Regions from separate parts of the Albirhodobacter sp. R86504 genome, predicted to be linked through region 2. Evidence: riboswitches for the same ligand, from Rfam matches in the RefSeq annotation. Region 2 holds a riboswitch; the other holds the start of a gene.

Region 1 (9,172 bases), 2.3 Mb from region 2:
CACGTTCGGCCTCGGGCACATCGCGCACGCGCTCATATCCCGGGCGCAGAATATTCAGCCAGGTGCCCACAAACGAGGTTTTCTCCTCAAGTTCGGGCGCGTGGCCCTCACACATTGCGCTGCATCCCGCGACACCCCCGCATTGCGAATGCCCAAGCACGATCAGATGCGCGACTTTCAGGGTCGTTACCGCATATTCGACCGCGGCCGATGTCCCGTGGTGATCGCCATCAGGGTTAAACGGAGGAACAAGATTGGCGATATTACGGTGAATGAAGAATTCGCCCTGGTCCGCGCCAAAAATGGACGTGACGTGCACGCGGCTATCGCAGCACGAAATCACCATCGCTCGCGGACGCTGACCTTCATTCGCGAGACGCTTATACCACGCGGAATTCTCGGTGTAGGTCGTGGCTTTCCAACCGTGATAACGCTGCGTGAGATATGCGGGCAGGGGGCGAATAGCGGATTTCATCGAAAGCACCTCTTCGTTCATCTGCAGTTACATAGACGCAAATCGTATCAATTTCGAGAGGCTTTGATAGCAGGGCTATACGAAATCTTGACACCTCCAACCGACGTTAGGCCGCAGGCTCAGGGGCCAAGGGAAAAGGGGAAACGCGTGCGTAAAATTCAGACTCTGTGCGTGAATGAAGCCGTTCGGCTCGATCAGGCGCATATCATTGCCCTTTATGCGGAGCTTGGGCAGATCAACGCGGAGGCGTTTCTCGCCTGTGCGATGGAAGATATCGCCGTTCACATCGCGACGGTCGCCTCCGCCGCGACAACGCATTCACCTGAGGAGTTACTCCGCGCGGTGCGGGCGATCGAAATGCTCTCGCGTCCGGTCGGCTTAGAGGCTGTGGCGCGGGTCGCGCGAGATGTGATTACCTGTTTTGAAGCGAATGATCCCATCGCCCTATCCGCAACCGTGCAGCGCCTTTTGCGGATAGGCGATCATTCGCTCCCTGCGATTTGGGATGGAGCGGATTTGTCAGGGTGACTTTGCTTGAACGCGAGGGCGAAGCACTTGCGGGCAGCGTCGGGATTGTTAGGCTGGGGCAAATTGCCAGAAAGGCCCAGTATGATCCCCGATTTTGCCAACCTCGCGCCCACCGAAACCTCCACGGCGCCGTTAACGCTGCATATTTGCACGGACGGGATGCGGCCTGCATTGTCACCTGCGCAGGATGCTTGGGTAACCGCGCAGGGTTTCACCGGCGCCGCTGGGCAGCTTTGCGTGATCCCCGGCGAAGATGGCAAACCTGCGGGGGCATTGTTCGGGCGCGATCCGGCGCGTCTGAGCCTCGCTCGGGCGGCGGCGGCTCTCCCCGAGGGGGATTGGTGCCTCTCGGAGGGCACGGAGGAAGATGCGCTCGCGTGGCTTCTCGCGGGGTATCGTTTTGATCGATACAAAAGCGCCACGCCGCAAAAAGCGCGGCTGGTTTGCCCTGAAGGCGTCGACCCCGAGCGTGTGCGCGCTTTGGCCGAGGGCGAGGCCCTCACACGCGATCTGATCAATACGCCTGCGTCTGACATGGGCCCGCAAGAGTTGGAATCTGCTGCCGCCGCCGTTGCAGAACGATTCGGCGCGCGGTTGAAGGTCATTCGCGGCGATGATCTGCTGACGCAGAACTTCCCGATGATCCATGCGGTCGGGCGCGCCTCCCCGCGTACGCCGCGCTTGCTGGATTTGCGCTGGGGCGACTCTGGGCCGAAACTGACCCTCATTGGGAAGGGCGTTTGTTTTGACACGGGCGGGCTGAACATCAAGCCCGGCGCCTCGATGGGCCTTATGAAAAAGGATATGGGCGGCGCCGCGACGGTTCTAGGGCTTGCCTCGACGATCATGGCATTGGGCCTGAAGCTCAAGCTGCGCGTGCTGATCCCGGCGGTCGAGAACGCGATTTCCGGCGACGCCTTCCGTCCGCAAGACATCCTGACATCTCGCAAAGGCTTGACCGTTGAGGTGAACAATACCGATGCGGAAGGTCGGCTCGTGCTCGCTGATGCGCTAACATATGCGGCTGAGGAAACACCTGACCTGATGCTTTGCATGGCGACCTTGACGGGAGCCGCAAGGGTCGCGCTGGGGCCAGATATTCCGCCCTTCTATACCGACAGCGATCATATTGCGGTCGCCTTGGCACGAGGGGCGTCTGAAGCGCGTGACCCACTTTGGCGCATGCCGCTTTGGGAGCCTTATGAGACGATGATCGAGCCGGGCATCGCGGATCTTGATAACGCCCCCGCAGGCGGCATGGCAGGATCGATCACTGCGGCGTTGTTCTTACGCCGTTTCGTCACCGACACCGAGAAATTCGCGCATTTCGACATCTACGGATGGCAGCCCAGCGCCGCGCCCGCCCGCCAGAAAGGCGGCGTAGGGCAAGGCGCGCGCGCGATCCTCGCAGCATTGCCTACCATATTGCCCGATATGGAATGAGGTCACAAATGAACGAAACTCGCCTAGATCGTCGCCTCACGCCTTACTCCGGCCGAGTCGCGTTAAACACGCTAAAGGGCGTACTCGATGCGCCGCATTTCACGGATGGCGAAGCCGCGCAAATTTGCCTGCCCGTCGTTAACTTGATGTCTAGCATTGATGGTGCGGCAAAGCGTGAGCGGCAACTGCTGCGCGGCGCGCTGGTTACAGTGATTGATCGCCGCGATGATGACAGCTTTGTGCAAGCGCAGGCCGATGGGTATTGCGGCTGGGTCAGGACATCTGCCCTCTCGTCGCCCACCCCCACAACTCACCGCGTCAGCGCGCCCGCAACGCATATTTACACCGAAGCAAGCTTCAAATCGGGTGATCGCGAAAGTCTCTCCCTCGGCAGCCGTGTGCGCGTGACGGATATCCAAGGCGCGTTTGCAAAGGTTGAGGATGGTTGGATCCCGACGCAGCACCTCAGCGAGACCGCAGCGCAAGATCCCGTGGCCGTCGCAGAGAGTTTGATCGGAACGCCCTATCTTTGGGGAGGCAATTCGCGGTCTGGTATTGATTGCTCGGGTCTGGTGCAAATTGCCATGCACGCGGCCGGGCGCGCCTGCCCCGCGGACAGTGATTTGCAGCGTCAGGCCTTCGCGCCGATGACAGGTAAGCATCAGCGCGGGGATTTAATATTCTGGCGCGGGCATGTGGCATGGGTCGTGGACGACAAACGGATTTTACACGCCAATGCCGGATATATGACAGTGATGTTTGAGCCGCTTGAGGGCGCAATCGCACGGATCGAAGCGCATGGTGACGGGCCCCCGCTTGGCATCCATCGCCCGTGATCGCGGCACCGAGACCGCAAAGTCAGTCGATCGGACGGATCAGCTTTCGTTCAAGCACGCGCAGAACCTGCGGTAAGTCGTGGCCCCGCCGCAAAATCTGACCCTCGGGCCCGATCACGGCATAAAGCCCCTGCCGCATTCGCAATTTGGGGCGTTTCTCGATACGGTAAAGCGGGTTCTCCGCCGCCCGCCGGAACGCCGCGAATACTGCAACCTCCGACAGAAAGCTCAACCCGTAATCACGCCATTCCCCCGCCGCAACCATCCGACCGTATAGCCCCATGATGAGCATCAGTTCTTTGCGATCGAACGTGACCTGCGGCGCGTCAGGGGGGCTGTTAGGAAAGGGGATCGGTGGTTGAGCCGTCATGAGATCAGACTGCCACTGGTTTGGATACAAATCAACGGGTTCGAAGCGAAGCATGCCTTGCGGCGCCAAAGCCGCAATCCTACCGCAATTTCATCACAGGTTCTCCACCCCACCTCCATGCAATCGCCTTACCTGAATGCGAAGAGATGTATAGCGCCAAGCGCGAAGGCCCTCGACGGTGCACCGTAACAGCCCCCACCTCGACTGCACCGTCGAGAGCACCTGAATAAAAACCCCGCCCTCATTCGAGAGCGGGGTTTGTTAAATTCGCCGAAGATGCGCCCCCAGCGGGGGGATGCGCCCTTTAGCCACAGTCGATGTTGTAGATGTTTCCTGCCGCGTCGAGACGGAATGTCACACGTTGCGGATTATATTCCTGCGCCTCAATGCCGCGCCATGCAACGACACGATAAGGCCCTTCAATCCCGAGAGACGCCACAACAGACCCCGGCTGGCTCAAATACGGTACGTAATTGATTGCCTTGCACAAATCCGGTTCACGTTCCTCGAAAACGGTATCCGCAGGGCTTAGAACGGTCGGCGTCACGACAGCAACTTCAGGCTCCGCGGGTTGACAGGCTGCAAGCAGGGAAATCCCCGCGAATATCAAATATTTGTTCATTTCATATACCTCACGGTTGCGTTGCGCGCTTTGGTAAGCAAGTCTCCGCGACATCTATACATTGAGGAGCGCAATATGAGAACCCGTGCCGCTGTCGCCATTGAAGCCGGTAAACCACTGGTCGTGATGGATGTGAATTTGGAAGGCCCAAAGGCCGGAGAAGTTCTCGTAGAGATTAAAGCGACTGGCATCTGCCATACTGACGAGTTCACGCTCTCAGGCGCAGATCCCGAAGGAATTTTCCCCGCGATTTTGGGCCACGAGGGGGCAGGGATTGTCATTGAGGTCGGCGAGGGCGTCACCACGTTGAAGCCCGGCGATCATGTGATCCCACTTTATACACCCGAGTGCCGCCAGTGCCCTTCATGCCTCAGCCAGAAAACCAACCTATGTACGTCGATTCGCGCGACGCAGGGTCAAGGGCTCCTGCCGGATGGATCAACGCGCTTCTCGATGCTCGATGGCACGCCCATTCATCACTACATGGGGTGCTCAACCTTCGCGCAGCATACTGTTGTGCCGGAAATTGCCCTCGCGAAAGTCCGCGAAGATGCGCCATTCGATAAGATTTGCTACATCGGCTGTGGCGTCACGACAGGGATCGGCGCAGTGATCAACACGGCCAAGGTCGAGATCGGCGCGAAAGCCGTCGTGTTCGGGCTCGGCGGAATCGGCCTCAACGTTCTGCAAGGGCTGCGGCTCGCGGGCGCGGATATGATTATCGGCGTTGATCTGAATGACGGGAAACGCGAAATGGCCGAGCATTTCGGCATGACGCATTTCATCAACCCTTCCAAGATTGAGGGATCGGTTGTTGATCATATCGTCAACCTTACGAAAACGCCTTTCGATCAGATTGGCGGCGCGGATTATTCGTTTGACTGCACGGGCAATGTGAAAGTCATGCGCGATGCGCTCGAATGCACGCATCGCGGCTGGGGCCAGTCGATCATCATCGGCGTTGCGCCAGCGGGAGCCGTGATCGAAACACGACCGTTCCAACTCGTGACGGGGCGCGTCTGGAAAGGCACGGCATTTGGCGGCGCGCGCGGTCGCACCGATGTTCCGCAGATCGTGGATTGGTATATGGATGGCAAAATCGAGATCGACCCGATGATCACGCATGTCTTGCCTCTGGAAGATATCAACAAGGCCTTTGACATGATCCACACGGGCGAAAGCATTCGCTCGGTCGTGGTATTTTAACGAAAGAGGCTCCGGCGCTTATCCGCCGGAGCCTTTATTGTAAGCTTAAGACAGCGATCAGGAACTACCCGATCTGCCCCCGTTCGCCGCCCGTTTGGCCCCGGTCAAGCAGCAGGTGATCCAAGATCACGCAAGCCATCATCGCCTCCGCCACGGGGACAGCGCGAATCCCGACACAAGGATCATGACGGCCTTTGGTGACCACCTCGACCTCTTCACCCGCAGCATTGATCGAGCGCCTTGGGGTCAAAATCGACGAGGTCGGCTTGACGGAAAAACGCAACGCGATCGGCTGGCCAGTGGTAATCCCGCCCAAGATTCCGCCCGCGTGGTTTGATAGGAACTCAGGCCCATCCGGCCCCATGACGATCTCGTCGGCGTTCTCAACACCGGTCAGCGCCGCCGCCGCCATTCCTTCACCGATCTCGACGCCTTTGACCGCATTGATCGACATCATCGCGGCCGCAAGATCTGTATCCATTTTGGCGTAGATAGGCGCACCCAGCCCCGCTGGCACACCGACCGCAGTCACCTCGATCATTGCGCCAACTGAGGAGTGATTCTTACGGATCGCTTGCAAATAATCCGCCCATTCCGCGACGACCTCCGCATCGGGAATGAAAAACGGGTTGCGCAGAATTTCATCGCGGTCAAACCGCTCGCGATTGATATGCTTTGCGCCCATCTGGATCATATAGCCGGTGATCTGCAAATCTGGCACCATCTTGGCCAAAACCGCTTGCGCCACGCCGCCAGCGGCAACGCGTGCCGCGGTTTCGCGCGCGGAGGACCGTCCGCCGCCGCGATAATCGCGAACGCCATATTTTTGATGATACGTAATATCCGCATGGCCAGGCCGGAACTGTTGCGCGATTGCGCCATAATCCTTGGAGCGCTGATCGGTATTCTCGATCATCAATTGGATCGGCGTACCGGTCGTTTTACCCTCAAACACACCAGACAGGATTTTAACGCGGTCGGCCTCTTGGCGCTGCGTTGTTTCCTTGCTTTGGCCGGGGCGACGACGATCGAGAAAGACCTGAATGAACTCCTCAGTCAGATCAACGCCGGGCGGGCAGCCATCCACGGTGGCCCCCAATGCTGGGCCGTGGCTTTCGCCCCAAGTGGTGACGCGGAACAGATGTCCAAAAGTGTTGAAGCTCATCGCGGGTCTCCTTTGCCTCCCCGATTAGCCGCCGCGCCCCGTAATTCCAAGCGAAATCCCCGAATTTCCTCTTGCGCGGGCAATGTGACACCCTATGGTCGGGCAAACCTCGGGGTGCCTTACGGCTGAGATGCGCATGCGAACCCGTCGAACCTGAACCGGTTAACACCGGCGGAGGGAAGGTATCGGGTCCTCCCGCCTTGCCCCGTCCGGAGCTATGGAGAGACCTATGAGAACCATCCTTACGCTTGCAGGACTGATCGCTGCCACGCCTTTGCTGGCGGACGATAAACCTGTCCTCACCGTTTACGCGCCCGAGTATTTCACCTCCGAATGGGGGCCGGGGCCGATGATCGAAACCGGTTTCGAGGAAAGCTGCGCGTGCGACCTGCAATTCGTTGCGGGGGATATTCTACCGCGTTTGCTGCTTGAGGGCGACAAAACCGAAGCCGATGTCGTCATCGGGCTTAATTCGGATCAAACAGCGCGGGCGCGCGAGACCGGACTTTTTGCGCCTCATGGCGAAGATGCCTCACGCCTCACGCTGCCTGTCGCTTGGGCGGACGAGACTTTCCTCCCCTTCGATTGGTCGGAACTCGCCTTTGTCTATGACAAAACCAAACTCGCATCGCCCCCGTCCTCCTTCGATGCGCTGCTTGAGACGGATGTTAAAATCGCGATCCAAGATCCTCGGTCATCGGTTTCGGGACTCGGATTGTTGCTTTGGGTGAATGCTGTTTACGGCGACAAAGCGGGCGAAGCGTGGGCGAAGCTCGCGCCAAAAGTTTTGACGGTCACCCCGGGCTGGTCGGAAGCCTATGGCTTGTTCACCGAAGGGGAGGTCGACATGGTGCTGTCCTTCACGACCTCACCAGCCTATCACATCATCGCGGAAGAGGATGATACGAAGGCCGCCGCGATCTTCGACGAAGGGCACTATCTTTATACCGAACTTGCTGCGCAATTGGCCGGATCAGATCAACCCGACCTTGCGCAGAGCTTCATGACATACATCCTGTCGGACGGGTTCCAATCGCAAATTTCCACCGCCAACTGGTCTTATCCGGTCATCATCAAGGATGGCTTCCTGCCGGACGGGTTCGCGGCCTTGCCACGCCCCGCAAAGACCTTCTCCTACTCGGAATCCGAAGCTGAAGCCCTTCGCCAGCCTGCCCTCGACGACTGGCTGGCCGCATTTAAATGATCAAATCAGCGCCGTTTTCTGCCAGTCTAATTGCGGCGCTGATCCTCTGCCCGCTGCTCGCGACGATCTGGTTCGCGGGCGGCTTGGGCACCTTACGCGCCTCGGACCTTAGCGCTGTGCGTTTTACCGTGCTACAAGCATTCGCCTCCGCCGCGCTATCGATTCTGGGCGCTATTCCGGTGGCGCGCGCGCTCCATAGGCGACGTTTTTACGGCCGCGCGATGCTCATCTCCCTGCTGGGAGCGCCCTTTTTGTTACCTACGATCGTCGCGACCCTCGGCTTGATCGCTCTTTTTGGTCGCACCGGCCCGATCAATACTGCCTTCAGCGCGATTGGCCTCCCCGAAGTCAATATTTACGGTGTCAGCGGCGTTATACTCGCGCATGTGTTTTTCAACCTGCCGTTAGCGACCCGCATGTTGCTGCACGGCTGGGCATCAATCCCACAGGAGCACCACCGCCTCGCGGCCTCTTTGGGGTTTGATGCGCGGGACCGGTTTCGTCATATCGAAACACCGATGCTCAAGCGGGTTCTGCCCAGTGCGTTTCTAGCGATCTTTCTCGTCTGCCTGACCTCCTTCGCCGTGGCCCTCACAATGGGTGGCGGACCGCGCGCCACAACGATCGAACTCGCCATCTATCAAGCCTTCCGGTTTGATTTCGACATCGCGCGTGCGGCCTCCCTCGCTGTCTTGCAGACAGTGATTTGTATCATTGCGGTGAGTGTCGCCCTCCGCTTTTCCCGCGAGAGCGGCGGAACACGAGGTATGCTGCGTCCCGACACGAGCCTCCCAGTGTCCAAATATGACGCGCTGGTTATTCTCGCCGCCAGTCTGTTTTTGATCGCACCGCTTGCAATGGTCTTTGCGCGCGGGTTCCTCGCGATTCCTGAGCTCCCCCCGACGATCTGGCGCGCGACGGGCATCTCGGTGGGGATTGCGCTTGCCTCTGCGATGCTCACGATCGCCTTCGCCCTGCCACTGGCGCTCGCGCAGCGCCCTTGGGCCGACGCAGCAGGCACATTGCCGATGACGGCCTCCGCCTTGGTTATGGGGACGGGGCTTTTCTTGATCGCGCGGCCCTACGTTAACCCCTCCTCCCTCGCATTGCCCGTTACCTTACTGACCAACGCCACATTGGCCACCCCGTTCGCGCTGCGCATATTGGCCCCTGAGGCGCGCAACCTCCGCCGCGACTACGACCGTCTCGCGATGTCATTGGGAATTAAAGGTTGGGCCTATCTACGGCTTGTCGCCCTCCCCCGACTACGCCAGCCGCTCGGCTTTTGCGCGGGGCTTTCGGCGGCTTTCTCGATGGGGGATC
Region 2 (9,172 bases):
AAATATCGTCCGTTTTGTTCCAAGCGCTGTGCCGATCTTGATTTGGCGAAATGGCTCAACGGGTCCTACGTGATCCCGGGCGAAGCTTTGGAAGAAGATGATCTCGCAGGTCCCTTGGAAGGGTATGACGGCGAGAATTGAGGGGCTGGCGGTTGCGGACATGCGGCTGCAATCCCTTGGAGCCTATGAGTTTCCTTCGATATTTCAAGTTTTTGCGGATGGCGTGAAAAATTCTTGAAATCCCTCTAGACAGCCCCTGCGGCCTCGTCTAAATACGCCACACCAAGACCGGATGACCAGATCATCCCCGGTGCCCGAATAGCTCAGTTGGTAGAGCAGCGGATTGAAAATCCGCGTGTCGGTGGTTCAAGTCCGCCTTCGGGCACCATTAATTTTCCCGAAATCAACTGCTTGCGTCCTTGTTCGGCGCCACATGTTTCCTGTGAGTCTCGCTCGCATATCGCGGCGTGTTTCGGGCCTGTGCTATGAAACTGCGCGAGTAGCGGTCATTGGCGATTAGAAATGCGGCGCAGCATAATTCTTGCGCGAAGGGTCCGCCCCTTTGGGGCACGAGACGATGATCAGTGCCGCGCCAATGCACCGCATTTTCGCGTAATTTTCCCCTATTTTGTGCGCCTGACGCAGGGTCGACCGCGCCTTTGAAGGGCCATGCGCTTGCGCCCAATTGCTGGGCGGAAAATTTTTGACCATTGATTCAAATCTTGACTCGCTTGGCACTGCGCTCGTTTACTCCGCGAATGGTGCGAAAGCGCCCTCGCTTAGAGGCGTTGCACTGACCGTCTCCTCAACAGGGAAAACCACATGACATATTTCTCCAAACTTGTCGTCGCGTCGATGTTGTCGGCGTCCTTCGGCATGGCGTCGATGCCTGCATGGGCCGCAACGCCGCAAGATACTTTGATCCAAGCCTGGCAGATCGACGATGTGATTTCGCTCGATCCGGCTGAAGTCTTCGAATTCACGGCGTCTGAAGTGCTCGGCAACAGCTACCAACCGCTTGTGGGGTATGACGTGAACGATGTCTCCGACATCTTTGGCGTCATCGCGGAAAGCTGGGAGGTCTCGGAAGATGGGAAGACCTTCACGTTCACGATCAAACCGGATCTGAAATTCGCCTCCGGCAACCCGATCACCGCGGCAGACCCTGTCTTCTCGTTGCAGCGGGCTGTGAAGCTCGACAAATCCCCCGCGTTCATTCTGACGCAGTTCGGTTTGACGGCAGAGAACGTGGAGCAAATGGTCCGCCAGACAGGCGATATGACGTTCGAGCTGGAAATGGATAAGGCCTATGCGCCGACGCTTCTGCTTTATTGCCTGACGGCGACCGTCGGTTTTGTGGTCGATAAAGAGCTCGTGATGAGCCACGCGGCGAATGACGATCTGGGCTATGAATGGCTCAAGACCAACTACGCAGGCTCGGGCCCGTTCACCATTCGCGACTGGCGCGCGAATGAGGTCATCGTGCTGGAACGCAACGAGAATTACAGCGGCGACGCGCCGGAACTCGCGCGCGCGATTTACCGTCACATTCCCGAAGGCTCGACGCAGCGTTTGCTGTTGGAGCAGGGCGATATCGATATCGCGCGCAACTTGGGGCCCGAGGAAATCAAGGCGCTTCAGGACAATGAGGACATCAAATTTGAGAGCGGGATCAAGGGCTCTGTCTATTATCTCGGCCTGAACCAGAAAAACGAGTTCCTCGCCAAGCCGCAAGTCGCTGAGGCGCTTAAATATCTGGTGGATTATTCCGCGATTGCCGAAACGATCATGGACGGAAAGGTGAAGGTTCACCAAGCCTTCCTCCCTGAGGGCTTCTTGGGCGCGCTCAATGACTCGCCTTATGCGCTCGACGTTGAAAAGGCGAAGGCGCTGCTGGCGGAGGCGGGTGTGCCTGACGGGTTCTCGGTCACGATGGATACGCGCAACACGCCCGAGATTACCGGCATGGCGGAGGCGATCCAGCAAACGTGGGCGCAAGCAGGCATCGATCTGGAAATCATTCCGGGCGACGGGCAGCAGACCCTTACGAAATACCGCGCACGGGCGCATGACATCTATATCGGTCGTTGGGGCCCTGATTATCAAGATCCGCATACCAACGCCGATACCTTCGCACGCAACCCTGACAATTCGGATGACGCCGCTGCCAAGCCGCTCGCGTGGCGCAATGCGTGGGATATTCCCGAGATGACGGCAAAAGCTGACGCAGCCGTGTTGGAGAAAGACACGGCCGCGCGCGCGGATCTCTACCTCGATCTGCAAACCGAGCATCAGCAAACGTCGCCCTTCGTGATCATGTTCCAAGAGATCGAAGTGCTCGGGGAGCGGACGTCTGTTGACGGGTTCATCATCGGGCCGTCGTTCAACGATAACTCCTTCCGCAAAGTGAGCAAATCGGAATGAGTTCGGCCCAAACACATTTGGGGGGGCGCTGGCGCGCCCTTCCTGCCATCATAGCCAAGCTGATCAAGCTTTTGGCAACGGTGGCGATCACCTTCCTCGGTCTGTTGATTGTGACCTTCATTATCGGGCGCGTTGTTCCGGTCGATCCGGTGCTGGCCGTGGTAGGGGATCGCGCGTCGAAATCCACCTATGATGCTGCCTATATCGCGCTTGGTCTGGACAAGCCGCTCTACGAGCAATTCGTGATCTACCTGAAAGATGCGATGTCGGGTGATCTTGGAACGTCCGTTTTGACGAAAAAGCCAATCACGGAAGATATCGCGCGGGTCTTCCCGGCAACGCTGGAACTTGCGACGGCAGGCATCATCTTGGGGACGCTGTTTGGCGTGCCTTTGGGGATTTGGGGGGCGGTGCGTCAGGGCAAACTGGCCGATCAGATCATTCGGGTTATCGGATTGGTGGGATATTCGGCGCCGATCTTTTGGCTCGGTCTGCTGGGCCTCTTGATTTTCTACGCCAAGCTTGGCTGGGTCGCGGGGCCGGGGCGCATTGATATTGCCTATGAGTATTCCGTAACGCAAACGACGGGCCTCTTGCTGATTGATACCGCGATGCAGGGGCAGTGGGATGCGTTTTGGAATGTTCTGGCGCATCTTGCCTTGCCCGCGAGTCTTCTGGGCTATTTCTCCATGGCCTATATCAGCCGCATGACGCGGTCGTTCATGTTGGCCGAATTGGGACAGGAATACATCATCGCCGCCCGAGTGAAGGGCGTAGCGGAATGGCGGATCATCTGGGTGCATGCGCTGCGCAACGCGGCCGTTCCATTGATCACCGTCATCGCTTTGTCTTACGCGGGCCTGCTGGAAGGGTCGGTTCTGACCGAGACCGTCTTCGCTTGGCCGGGTCTGGGGCAATATTTGACCAACAGCCTCCAGAACGCCGATATGAATGCGGTCCTGGGCGGGACATTGGTCATCGGCATTATCTTTGTGGGGCTCAATCTTTTGTCCGATCTTCTTTACAGCGTGCTCGATCCGCGCGTCCGGCGGCGCAAATGAGCGCGCCACATCTTTCCACCCGCGAATGGTTGCTCAGCGATCATCCTGCCTCGCGCCGTCAAGCGCGGTTGGGGCAAGCTTATAGGACGTGGTCCCAACTGCGGCGCAACAAGCTCGCAATGGTTGGCCTCGGGATCGTCGTGGTGCTGATCCTTATGGCGATCTTTGCAACCGTCATCGCCCCTTACGATCCCCTGAAAGGGGGCGATCTGCGGACCGAGCGTTTGCTGCCGCCGTCTTGGGATCATCTGATGGGGACGGATGATCAGGCGCGCGATATCTTTAGCCGTATCGTCCACGGTTCGCGCGTGACGCTGATGGTTGTCGCACTCGTTGCCGTTATCGCAACGCCGATCGGGTTGGCGGTGGGCACAACGGCGGGGTATTTCGGCGGGTGGGTCGATACCGTTCTCATGCGGATTACGGACATCTTCCTCGCGTTCCCGCGTCTGATCCTTGCGCTCGCCTTCGTCGCGGCCTTGGGGCCGGGCATTGAGAATGCGATCATCGCAATTGCAATCACCAGTTGGCCGCCCTATGCCCGCCTCGCGCGTGCCGAAACCCTGACCATCCGCGATGCCGATTATATCGCGGCGATCCGGTTGCAAGGCGCACGGAGCCCTCGCATCATCTTGGGGCATGTTGTGCCGCTGTGTTTGTCATCTGTCATCGTGCGGGTCACGTTGGATATGGCGGGGATCATTCTGACGGCTGCGGGGCTCGGTTTCTTGGGCCTCGGCGCCCAGCCGCCCCAACCTGAATGGGGCGCGATGATCGCGGCGGGCAGGCGCTTCATGATCGATTTTTGGTGGGTGGCCACGATGCCCGGGATCGCCATTTTTACGGTGTCGCTCGGGTTCAACTTGCTGGGCGACGGGTTGCGCGACGTGCTCGATCCGAAAGGTGAGAAATGACAGATATGCTTCAAGTAGAGGGCCTGAACGTGTCCTTTCCCACGCGGGAAGGGCCGCGGCGGGTCGTTCGCGATGTCGGCTTCAACTTGGGTCGGGAACGGCTCGGGATCGTGGGAGAAAGCGGATCAGGAAAAAGCCAAACGGGCCGCGCCATTTTGGGTTTGACGCCCGCGGCGGGCACGGTGACAGCGCAGCGCCTCGAATTCGAAGGGATTGATCTGCGCAAGGCCTCCACCAAAACGTGGCGCAGCTTGCGCGGCCCGCGGATGAGCATGATCATGCAAGATCCGAAATATTCCCTCAATCCGGTGATGACCATCGGCCGCCAGATTGTCGAAGCCTTTGCGCGGCGCGGCAAGACCAGCCGTTCGCAGGCAAAAGACGCCGCAATTGCCATGTTGGAGGCGGTTCAGATCCGCAACGCCGAGCGCGTGTTCAACGCCTATCCGCACGAGCTTTCGGGCGGCATGGGGCAGCGCGCGATGATCGCGATGATGTTGATCGCGGAGCCGGATTTGCTCATCGCGGATGAGGTGACATCGGCGCTGGATGTGACGGTGCAATTGGATGTTTTGCGAATCCTCGATGATCTTGTGCGCGATCGCGGGATGGGGTTGATCTTTATCAGTCACGATCTGCGGCTTGTTTCGTCGTTTTGCGACCGCGTTATGGTGATGTATGCGGGGCGCGTTGTGGAGGAGATCGCCGCGCGTGATCTGCACAATGCGCGCCACCCCTACACGCAGGGCTTGTTGAACTGCCTGCCCAAGATCGACGGAGACCGTGCGCCTTTGCAAACCCTGACCCGCGATCCGGAGTGGCTGGCATGACGGCGTTGATTGAAATTCGTGATCTTGCCGTGACCTACGGAAAGGGCCACGCCGCCGTCAACGCGGTGAAAAACGTGAGTTTGGATGTTCAGCAAGGCGAAAGCTACGGGCTGGTCGGGGAAAGCGGATCGGGAAAATCGACCGTGTTGCGGGCAATTTGCGGTCTCGCGTCGATTTCGGGGGGCGAGGTCAGGATCAACGGCGTGCCTTTGAAAACGCCGCGTGATCCTGCGTTCTACCGGCAGGTTCAGATGGTGTTTCAAGATCCCTATGGGTCAATCCATCCGCGTCACACGATCGACCGCGTCCTCTCCGAGCCGCTCGCAATTCACGGCTTTTCCGATGCGGAAGCGCGGATTGAAAAGGCGCTTGAGGATGTCGGTTTGGGCAAGGGCTTCAGGTTCCGCTACCCGCATCAGCTCTCCGGCGGGCAACGCCAGCGCGTGGCGATTGCGCGTGCCTTGATATTGGAACCCGAGATCCTCTTGCTGGACGAGCCGACCTCCGCGCTGGACGCGTCGATTCAGGCCGAAGTCCTTAACCTTTTAGATGCGCTGCGTGCTGAAAAGGGGCTGACATATCTTCTGGTGAGTCACGATCTCGCCGTGGTTGCCCATATGTGCGAGCGGCTTTTGGTAATGCAACACGGCGCTTGCGTCGAGGAACTCCCGCGCGAGGCCTTACAAAGCCGCGCCGCAACACAACGCTACACCCAAGATTTGCTGGTCGCCAGCGAAGGATTTAAAGCCCCATGAGCGAGACAATGAACGCGCACGACACGCCGATGATCTTTGATGGTCACAACGATTTCTTGCTGCGGCTTTTGCGCGATCCCGCCAATCGCGAAGCTACGTGGTTGACCGATACGGAAAAGGGGCATCTTGATCTGCCGCGCATGAAACGTGGCGGACTGGGCGGCGGGTTCTTTGCGATTTACATCTCCTCGCCCGATCAGCCCGTTGATATCGACGACCTGATGGCCAATCCGCCGTATAAAGCGCCGCTGCCGCCGTTGATTGACCACCGCGAAGCGCTGCCGATTGCCATGGAAATGGCGGGTCATCTGAAATGGATGGAGCGCGCGTCGGGCGGGGCGTTTCGCCTGTGCCGCACGGTGGCCGAATTACGTGCGTGTCAAGCCGAGGGCGTCATCTCCGGGATCATGCATATTGAGGGCGCCGAGCCGATCGCGGCGGATCTCGATGCGCTCTATCTGTTTCATGACATGGGGCTGCGGTCGCTAGGTCCGGTCTGGTCGCGTCCGACGGTATTTGGCCACGGCGTGCCGTTTGCTTATCCCTCATCGCCCGATACTGGCGATGGTCTGACGGCGGCCGGCAAGGATCTCGTGCGGCTTTGCAACGAGCTCGGGATCATGCTTGATCTGTCGCATCTCAACGAGGCGGGGTTCAATGACATCGCCGCGCTGTCGGATGCGCCTTTGGTGGCGACGCACTCAAACGCCCATGCAATCACGCCCTCCTCGCGCAACCTCACAGATCGGCAGCTTGCGATCATCCGCGACACGCGCGGCATGGTTGGGCTGAATTTCGCGACAGGGTTCCTCAATGAGGATGGCGCGAAATCGGACGATCGCGGCTTTGATCCGATGCTTAGGCATCTGGATCATCTTCTGTCGGTTTTGGGAGAGGATCACGTGGGCTTCGGGTCGGATTTCGATGGCGCGCAGGTGCCCAAAGTTATGGGCGATAGCGCAGGCCTGGTGGCGTTCCGCGCGGCGCTGACGGCGCATGGCTACGGCGGGGAGTTAATGAAAAAACTGTGCCACGAAAACTGGTTTGCGGTGTTGGACCGCGTCTGGAAGCCCTGATCGCGATTTGCCCTGATGGCGATGGTTCCCGTTGCGCCTCGCGGGGCTGGTTTACATTACAGCTCTTGGCGGGCGCCTTATGCTGCCGCGCGACACGTGCCGCGCCGGAAATTTTCCGGTTGACGACGCGTCGTTCCTTTCCGATAGTTGCCCCACGTCAGGGGAGTCCCGCCTAAGGGACTGAGAGGCTGAATGTGCATGGCTTGCACGGTGCAGCGACCCTTTGAACCTGACCCAGTTGACACTGGCGTAGGAAGACCGAAGGGTATCTCCGCATCCATCATCATGGGCGGGCCTTCGGGCCTCAGGGCCCTTTTGCGCATCCGAAAGGGGCGCGTCGGGGCTGATGGCCCCTTTCTTGCTGATGTTCGGATTGGGTCTCCTTGTTTGTGGAGACACTTGAATGAACGCGAAGACCAAAATCATCCCCGCCATCACCACCGGCGCCTTGCCGGCCTCAACGAAAGTCCATGTCGCGGGGCATATCCACGATATCAAAGTGCCGATGCGCGAGATTGCGATCTCGAACGAGCCTGCAATCACTGTCTATGACAGCTCCGGCCCGTATACCGATGACGCGGTGCAGATCGACATCGCGAAAGGCTTGGCCGATGTGCGGGGCGATTGGCGCAGCAAGCGCGGCGATGTTGAGGCGTATGAGGCCCGCGAAGTCACCGCTGCCGACAACGGGTTTGTCGAGGGCGACCGCCTGACCCCTGCCTTCCCGCATCAACGCGCCCCCTTGCGCGCCGTGGGTGACCGCGCCGTCACACAGCTTGCCTATGCAAAGGCGGGGGTCATCACGCCAGAGATGGAATTCGTCGCCATCCGCGAGAATATGGGGCGCACCGCGGCATGGGCCGAGGCCCGCGATGGCGAGGATTTCGGCGCATCGATCCCTGATCTGGTGACGCCTGAATTCGTGCGCGAAGAAATCGCCAAAGGCCGCGCGATCATCCCCGCCAATATCAACCACCGCGAGTTGGAACCGGTGATCATCGGGCGTAATTTCTTGGTGAAGATCAACGCCAATATCGGCAATTCCGCGGTGACTTCCTCGATGGAGGAGGAGGTGGAGAAGATGGTCTGGGCGATCCGCTGGGGCGCCGATACGGTGATGGACCTATCCACGGGCCGCAATATCCACAACATCCGTGATTGGATCATCCGCAATGCGCCGGTGCCGATCGGGACAGTGCCGCTCTATCAGGCGTTAGAAAAGGTAAACGGTATCGCGGAGGATCTGACATGGGAGATTTTCCGGGACACGCTGATCGAGCAGGCCGAGCAGGGCGTTGACTATTTCACAATCCATGCGGGCGTCCGGTTGCATATGATTCCGATGACCGCGAAACGCGTCACAGGGATCGTGTCGCGTGGCGGCTCGATCATGGCGAAGTGGTGTTTGCATCATCACCGTGAGAGCTTCCTCTATGAGCATTTCGAAGAAATCTGCGAGATTTGCCGCAAGTATGACGTGAGCTTCTCTCTGGGAGACGGGCTGCGCCCCGGGTCGATCGCGGATGCCAATGATCAGGCGCAGTTTGCCGAACTGGAGACGCTGGGCGAGCTGACGAAAATCGCATGGGCCCGCGATTGTCAGGTGATGATCGAGGGGCCCGGCCATGTGCCGATGCACAAGATCAAAGCGAATATGGACAAGCAATTGGAACATTGCGCCGAGGCGCCATTCTACACGCTTGGGCCGCTCACGACCGATATCGCGCCGGGCTATGATCATATCACCTCGGCGATCGGGGCGGCGATGATCGGTTGGTATGGCACGGCGATGCTGTGCTACGTCACGCCTAAGGAACATCTGGGCCTGCCTGACCGCGACGATGTCAAAGTGGGGGTGATTACCTACAAGCTTGCCGCCCATGCCGCAGATCTCGCGAAAGGGCATCCGGGGGCGCAGCTGCGCGATGACGCATTGTCGCGGGCGCGGTTTGAATTCCGCTGGGTGGATCAATTCAACCTCTCGCTCGATCCTGAAACCGCGATGTCGATGCATGACGAGACCATGCCCAAAGACGCGCATAAGGTCGCGCATTTTTGTTCAATGTGCGGGCCGAAATTCTGCTCGATGAAGATCAGCCACGATATTCGGGC

The links. Region 2 has a riboswitch for thiamine pyrophosphate ahead of thiC (phosphomethylpyrimidine synthase ThiC). Riboswitches for the same ligand answer to the same signal wherever they lie in the genome.
Region 1: it holds a riboswitch for thiamine pyrophosphate, as region 2 does, so the genes downstream of both, thiB (thiamine ABC transporter substrate binding subunit) here and thiC (phosphomethylpyrimidine synthase ThiC) in region 2, are expected to answer to the same signal.

The regions. Positions count from the first base shown of each region.
Region 1 is NZ_JAXHCH010000002.1:2,368,229-2,377,400, reverse strand. Features, by position in the region: gene SJY32_RS13485 (carbonic anhydrase) at 1-475, opposite strand, end outside; gene SJY32_RS13480 (hypothetical protein) at 623-1,003, shown strand; gene SJY32_RS13475 (leucyl aminopeptidase family protein) at 1,085-2,446, shown strand; gene SJY32_RS13470 (C40 family peptidase) at 2,455-3,282, shown strand; gene SJY32_RS13465 (DUF2794 domain-containing protein) at 3,305-3,652, opposite strand; gene SJY32_RS13460 (hypothetical protein) at 3,957-4,274, opposite strand; gene SJY32_RS13455 (S-(hydroxymethyl)glutathione dehydrogenase/class III alcohol dehydrogenase) at 4,350-5,480, shown strand; gene aroC (chorismate synthase) at 5,545-6,645, opposite strand; TPP riboswitch at 6,746-6,842, shown strand; gene thiB (thiamine ABC transporter substrate binding subunit) at 6,875-7,849, shown strand; gene SJY32_RS13440 (thiamine/thiamine pyrophosphate ABC transporter permease ThiP) at 7,846-9,172, shown strand, end outside.
Region 2 is NZ_JAXHCH010000002.1:112,666-121,837, forward strand. Features, by position in the region: gene SJY32_RS02615 (DNA gyrase inhibitor YacG) at 1-141, shown strand, start outside; tRNA gene SJY32_RS02620 (tRNA-Phe) at 313-388, shown strand; gene SJY32_RS02625 (ABC transporter substrate-binding protein) at 856-2,424, shown strand; gene SJY32_RS02630 (ABC transporter permease) at 2,421-3,485, shown strand; gene SJY32_RS02635 (ABC transporter permease) at 3,482-4,399, shown strand; gene SJY32_RS02640 (ABC transporter ATP-binding protein) at 4,396-5,229, shown strand; gene SJY32_RS02645 (ABC transporter ATP-binding protein) at 5,226-5,984, shown strand; gene SJY32_RS02650 (dipeptidase) at 5,981-7,060, shown strand; TPP riboswitch at 7,210-7,333, shown strand; gene thiC (phosphomethylpyrimidine synthase ThiC) at 7,464-9,172, shown strand, end outside.